2 regions of the Bradyrhizobium sp. USDA3010 genome follow, and region 1 is predicted to be linked to the other one. Evidence: riboswitches for the same ligand, from Rfam matches in the RefSeq annotation. Region 1 holds a riboswitch; the other holds the start of a gene.
The links. A riboswitch is a leader RNA that binds a small molecule or an ion and turns the genes downstream of it on or off. The one in region 1 is predicted to bind glycine.
Positions count from the first base shown of each region.

Region 2: linked by a shared signal. The riboswitch ahead of AC066Y_RS33220 (D-amino acid dehydrogenase) and the one ahead of gcvT (glycine cleavage system aminomethyltransferase GcvT) in region 1 are both predicted to bind glycine.

Region 1 is NZ_JBWJZD010000007.1:266,204-269,607, forward strand. Features, by position in the region: gene gcvH (glycine cleavage system protein GcvH) at 1-364, opposite strand, end outside; gene gcvT (glycine cleavage system aminomethyltransferase GcvT) at 385-1,530, opposite strand; glycine riboswitch at 1,670-1,760, opposite strand; gene alaS (alanine--tRNA ligase) at 1,964-3,404, shown strand, end outside.
Region 2 is NZ_JBWJZD010000030.1:67,155-70,558, forward strand. Features, by position in the region: gene AC066Y_RS33215 (ArgE/DapE family deacylase) at 1-548, opposite strand, end outside; gene AC066Y_RS33220 (D-amino acid dehydrogenase) at 599-1,981, opposite strand; glycine riboswitch at 2,047-2,160, opposite strand; glycine riboswitch at 2,164-2,269, opposite strand; gene AC066Y_RS33225 (M20/M25/M40 family metallo-hydrolase) at 2,362-3,404, opposite strand, start outside.

The sequences.
Region 1 (3,404 bases):
AGGCGGTGTGCGCGGCGTAGGCGGCCTCGTCCATCAGGCCGCCGAGTTCGCCCTTGTCGGCAATCCTGAGCTTGAAGAACCAGGCCTTGCCGCCGGCATCCGAATTGACCAGCGCGGGCTCGGCGGCGAGCGCCTCGTTGACCTCGATCACTTCGCCGGTGATCGGCGCGTAGACGTCGGAGGCGGCCTTGACGGATTCGACGACCGCGGCGGCCTCGGCTTTCTTCAGGCTGCGGCCGACCTTGGGCAGTTCGACGAACACGACGTCGCCGAGCTGCGACTGCGCGTAATCGGTGATCCCGATCGTGGCGACGTCGCCCTCGATGCGGAGCCATTCGTGGTCGGACGTGTACAGCGTCGTCATGGGGATCGATCCTTTGGCGTTTAGCGTTTGTAGGTATTGGGGACGAAGGGCGTGGCGGCGACCTTGAGCGGCAGCCGTTGGCCGCGCACTTCGGCGAAAACCGTGGTGCCGAGCGCGGAAAGGGATGTCGGCAGATAGCCCATCGCAACCGGCGCATTGAGGCTCGGGCCGAAGCCGCCCGAGGTCACCTTGCCGATCGGCTCGGTCGAGGTCGGATCGGCGAACAGGGCAGCGCCTTCGCGCACCGGTGCGCGGCCGTCGGGCTTCAGGCCGACGCGGCGGCGAGCGGCGCCCTGTGCGAATTGCGCGAGAATCTTGTCGGCGCCAGGAAAACTGCCGGCCCGGGCGCCGCCGCTGCGGCGGACTTTCTGCACCGACCATTCCAGCGCGCCTTCGACCGGGGTCGTCGTGGTGTCGATATCGTGGCCATAGAGACAAAGCCCGGCCTCGAGCCGCAGGCTATCGCGCGCGCCGAGCCCGATCGGCAGCACGTCGGGATTGTCCAGGAGTGCGGTGACCAGGGCCTCCGCCTTGTCTGCGGGCACGGAAATCTCAAAACCGTCCTCGCCGGTATAGCCGGAGCGAGAGACGAAGCAGTCGATGTCGCCAACGCGGCGGGGACCAGCGTCCATGAATTTCATCGAACTGACATCTGCACAAAGTTTCGCCAGCGCCGATTCGGCCTTTGGTCCCTGCAATGCGATCAGCGCGCGGTCGGCCAGCGACACGATCTCGCACGCGTCGGAGAGATGCGCGCGCAGATGCGCCTCGTCCTCGGCCTTGCAGGCCGCGTTGACCACCAGGAACAGGTGATCGCCGAAATTCGCGACCATCAGGTCGTCGAGCAGTCCGCCGTCGTCGTTGGTGAATTGCGCGTAGCGCTGCCGTCCCGGCGCGATGCCGACGATGTCCTGCGGCACCAGTTTTTCCAGCGCGAGCGCCGCGTCGCCGACCTTGCCGGATTTGGCCTTCAGCACGAGCTGTCCCATGTGGGACACGTCGAACAGGCCGGCCTCCTTGCGGGTGTGCAGGTGCTCCTTCAGCACGCCGGCCGTGTATTGCACCGGCATGTCGTAGCCGGCGAACGGCACCATCTTGGCGCCGCGCGCCAGATGCAGCGCGTGCAGCGGGGTCTGTTTCAGCGGGGAGGTTTCGCGCGCAAGCATCACAGGGCCCTCGCGGTTCCCGCCGGGGACCTATTTCCCCTTGAGAAACCTGCAGAAAGCCCCATCTGTCGCTGTGCCTGAGAGTATTATCCCGTCGGCGGACGCATCGGGGAGAACCCAGCGCCTCTTTCCAGATGTTAGACGTCACGCGGTCCTTTTGCCTGAGAGTTTCCGGGGCGGTTGCTCCTTCGGCGCCGGCAGTAAGGCCGGTCTCTCCCGACGTGACGGGGTAACAGGTAGGTAGAAAACACGGCGCCACCAAGACTGTCAACGCAGCTCTTGCTGCTATCCAATGGGGCTTTGTGCTGCCGCGGCAAGCCCATGATCCGCCTGCACAGTTTCTGGACACCGCAGCTGGCAATGTCTAAAAGCGTTCGGCCGGAAAATGACGCCTTTTTGCGGCTGGCCGGCCCCTTTTTCCGATTGGATGAACATGAGCAGCGTCAACGACATCAGGTCGACATTTCTGAACTTCTTCAAGGAGAACGGCCACGAGATCGTGGCGTCGTCGCCGCTGGTTCCGCGCAACGACCCGACCCTGATGTTCACCAATGCCGGCATGGTGCAGTTCAAGAACGTCTTCACCGGCGTCGAGAGGCGCGGCTATCAGCGTGCCACGACGTCGCAGAAGTGCGTCCGCGCCGGTGGCAAGCATAACGACCTCGACAATGTCGGCTACACCGCGCGCCATCTCACCTTCTTCGAGATGCTCGGCAACTTCTCGTTCGGCGACTACTTCAAGGAGCGCGCGATCGAGCTCGCCTGGAATCTGATCACCAAGGATTTCGGGCTGAAGAAGGACAAGCTGCTCGTCACCGTCTACCACACCGACGACGAGGCGGCGGGCTACTGGAAGAAGATCGCGGGCTTCTCGGATGATCGCATCATCCGCATCGCGACCTCGGACAATTTCTGGGCGATGGGCGATACCGGCCCGTGCGGTCCGTGCTCCGAGATATTCATCGATCGCGGCGAGCATGTCTGGGGCGGACCTCCGGGCAGCCCGGAAGAGGACGGCGATCGCTTCCTCGAATTCTGGAACCTGGTGTTCATGCAATACGAGCAGGTGACGAAGGAGGAGCGCGTGGCGCTGCCGCGTCCCTCGATCGACACCGGCATGGGGCTGGAGCGCATGGCCTGCATCCTGCAGGGCGTCGAGAGCGTGTTCGAGACCGATCTGTTCCGCCACCTGATCGATGCGGCCGCTTCGGCCCTCGGCCATGGGCCGAACCCGCAGAACGTGGCGTCGTACCGGGTGATGGCCGACCATCTGCGCTCTTCGGCGTTCCTGATTGCCGACGGCGTGCTGCCGTCGAACGAGGGCCGCGGCTATGTGCTGCGCCGGATCATGCGCCGCGCGATGCGCCACGCGCAGCTTCTGGGTGCGAGCGAGCCCCTGATGCATCGCCTGGTCTGGGCGCTGGTCCGCGAGATGGGCCAGGCCTATCCGGACCTGGTGCGCGCGGAGAAGCTGATCGAGGAGACACTGCAGCTGGAAGAGACCCGCTTCCGCAAGACGCTGGTGCGCGGCCTGTCGATCCTCGACGAGAAGAGCGCCGGCCTCAAGAAGGGCGACATGTTCGACGGCGACACCGCGTTCACGCTGTACGACACCTATGGTTTCCCGCTGGACCTGACGCAGGACGCGCTGAAGTCGCGCGGCATCAGCGTCGACCAGGCCTCGTTCACCGACGCGATGAACCGTCAGCGCGAGAAGGCGCGCGCCTCCTGGGCAGGCTCGGGCGAGGCGGCGACTGAGGCCATCTGGTTCCCGCTGCGCGAGAAGCTCGGTGCGACCGAATTCCTCGGCTATGAGACCGAGAGCGCGGAAGGCGTGGTGACGGCGCTGGTCAAGGACGGCGCTGCGGTCGACG
Region 2 (3,404 bases), on a different contig from region 1:
TCCTCGGTCACGGTCTGCAGATGGACGCGGCCGGCAGGGGCATAGCCGGCGTCGCGGAAAGCATCGAGCGCGAAGATCATTGCCGAGACACCGGCCTTCATATCTTGCGCGCCACGCCCGAACATCCAGCCGTCGTGCACGGCACCCGCGAACGGCGGCCGGTCCCAAAGGTCAGCGGGCCCCTCCGGCACCACGTCGATATGACCTTGCAGGATCAGGCTGCGCCCGCTGCCTGTGCTGTTGAGCGTCGCAACGACCTGCTGCGATCCGGCAAGATCGATGCCGTCCATCGGTGCGGCCTTCGGATGGCTCATCAGGTTGACGTCCGCAAGGCTGAACGTATCGACCTCGTAGCGGCGCTTTGCGAATTGCTCGGCCAGCCAAGCTTGTTGCGGCGCTTCCTGTCCGCGCAAGCTGCGGAACTGCACCATGCGCGACAGGAATGCGATCTGATCGTCGAAGTTTCGATCGACGGCCGCGCACAGCTCCGCGGCAATCTGATCCGGCTTGGTCAGCGTCTCATGCGTGTCCGCCACCCCAATGCGCATTGTCCCCTCCCGCGCTGAAGCGCTTTTCCCCAATATGACGCTAGTCGTTGTCATGCGGTGTTTCTCAGCGAATTCCGACTTGGCCACACGCAAATACGCTCATATTCTTCCTCGTCGACCGGATAATTAGGGGAAAGCTGCGCGGGCGGCCTCGGTCGCATCGACCTGCGACGGCAACACCGAGGGCGCGTCGAGGTCGCGCAGTCATCAATCGCGCCTGCCACCATCTGTGCCGTCGCAGCCGACAGCGTCCAGCCGAGATGACCGTGGCCGGTGTTGTAGAACACGCCCGGATACCGTCCGGCGCGCACCACCGGCATCATGTTCGGCATCATCGGGCGCAGGCCGGCCCACGGCACGACCCTCGACGTGTCGATGCCGGGAAAATGCTGCCGCACCCAATCCACCAGCGGCTGGATGCGGTCGGCGCGAATGTCGCGGTTGAAGCCGTTGAACTCGGCGGTGCCAGCGACGCGGAAGCGGTCGGCGCCGAGCCGGCTGGTGACGATCTTCGCCGCCTCATCGAGCAGGCTGACGGTTGGCGCAGCGTCCTGGCTTTGCGGCGCATCGAGCTGCACGGTGATCGAATAGCCCTTCACCGGATAGACGTTGACGCGGTCGTTGAGCAGGCCTGCGAAGTGGCGGCTCGCGACGCCGGCGCAAATGACGATGCCGTCCGCCTGCAACTCATGTCGCCTCGCGACCTCAGCATCGTGCGAAGCGGCTTCGTTCCAGCCGATGCGGAAACCGTCGTCGCCGCGCGCGATCGCATCGACGTCGGCTTCATGGACGAAGCTCGCGCCGCGGCGGATGCAGGCGTCGGCGAGCCCGCGCGTGAACTTGTGGATATCGCCGGTCGCGTCCGACGGCGTGAAGAAGCCGCCATAGCAGGTCGTTTGCAGCGCGGGCTCGATGCTGCGGATTTCGTCCGCCGTCACCGGCCGGCGGTCGAGCCCGCCTTGTTGCAGCAGCGTGTTGACGCGCAGGCCCGCCTCGAAGCCGGCCTTGTCGTGATAGACGTGCAGGATGCCGCGGCGTTCGAGATCGAAGGCGATATTCTCGCGCTGTGCGATCGAGAACAGATGCTTGCGCGCCTCGATTGCGAGCCGCGTCGTCTCGATGGTGTTGGCACGATAGCGCCCGATGTGGCCGACGAACTCGCCGATCCAGGAATATTTGTGCCAGCTCGGCTTCGGGTTCATCAGCAGCGGCGCGTCGCTGCGAAGCATCCAGCGCAACCCCTTGAGAATGGTCGCGGCGCTGTTCCACACTTCCGCATTGCTGGCAGAAAGCTGTCCGCCGTTGGCGAACGAAGTTTCCATCGCGGCATAGCGATGCCTGTCGAGGACAGTCACCCGATAGCCGCGTTCGAGCAGGGCATAGGCTGTCGTCACGCCGGTGATGCCGGCGCCAATGATTGCGATGTGAGGCATGGTGGTCTTCAGGCTCCCGTGGGTTAGAGTCGCCGAACCACCGGTGAAACCGGCGTCGGCGCCCCATCTGTCACGGTACCTGAGAGCTTGATCCGCATCGGGCCAGGGCCCGATGGCAGACTATCCCCTTCGGTGGACGTCACGGCCCTTGATGCGGTCGTGTCCGTCTCTCTCCAGATCGTCCTGACGATACAGTCCTTTTGCCTGAGAGTTTCCGGGGCGGTTGCTCCGTCGGCGCCGAAGCAACAACACGAATGTTGTGGCTTCGATCTCTCCCGCATCGTCGCGTTGGACGGCCGGACCGTAGGCGAAGCCTCAAAATTGGACAAGGCTAAATTTCGATCCGGCAGTGCCAACGTGTTGTGCAGTGCAAATCGATGTCAGTCCAGCGTCGCCAGCAGCGCCGCCATCAGGCGGCCGCGCTCGACGAGGCTCTCGATCTCGATATGCTCGTTGAGCGTATGTGCATCGGCGCCGCGAACGCCGAGGCCGTCGAGGGTAGGGATGCCCATCGCACCAGTGAAGTTGCCGTCCGATCCGCCGCCGGCGCTGCCGTGCGGCAGATCGAGGCCCATCGCCGCTGCAAGGCCCTTGGCCTTTTCATAGAGCGCCATGGTGCCGGCATCCGGCTCCCATACCGGGCGGGTGACGCCGCGCGTCACCTTGAAGGTGACGTCGTTGGCGGTGCCCGACAGCGCCAGCATGCGCTCGACGCCGCGGTCGAGATCGGCCTGGCGCTTGGCCATGCTGAGCGCTTCGCCGGTGCAGGTCGTTGCGACGCAATTGACCCATTGCCCGCCATGCACGATGCCGACCGAGAAGGTGCAGTCTTCGGTGGTCATGCCGTCGATCGCAATGATTTGCCGGGCCATTTCGCGGATCGCGGAACGGCCGGAGGACAACGTCGCGCCGGCATGGCTCGGCTTGCCGACAGCTTCCAGATTGAAGCGCGCAATCGCGTAGCGGCCGGTGACGACGCCGTTGTTCGGCCGTCCGGGCTCCGGCACCAGCACGTATTTGTTGCGCGCGGCTTCGGCCTCGATGATGTCGCGCGTCGACGGCGTGCCGACCTCTTCATCGGGCGTGAACAGCACGGTGATCGGCAGCGGCGTCGTAAAGGACGCGCGCGCCAACTGCCGGATCGCCTCGATCGACAGATAGTTGCCGCCCTTCATGTCGAAGATACCGGGCCCGAAGCACTTGTTGCCTTCGCGCCGCCACGCCAGCTTTTCGATGGTGCCGACCGGGTGCACGGTGTCCAGATGGCCGGCGATGAGGATGCCGGGCTGGCCTTGTTTCGGATGGGGAAAACGGGCGCGGACGCAGCCGGCAAAGCCCTGGCGTCCCGCGATGCGTTCGATCGTCGCACCCATGACCGCCATCTCGCGCGCGGCGAGGTCGAGCATGCGCTCGACCGCGGCCG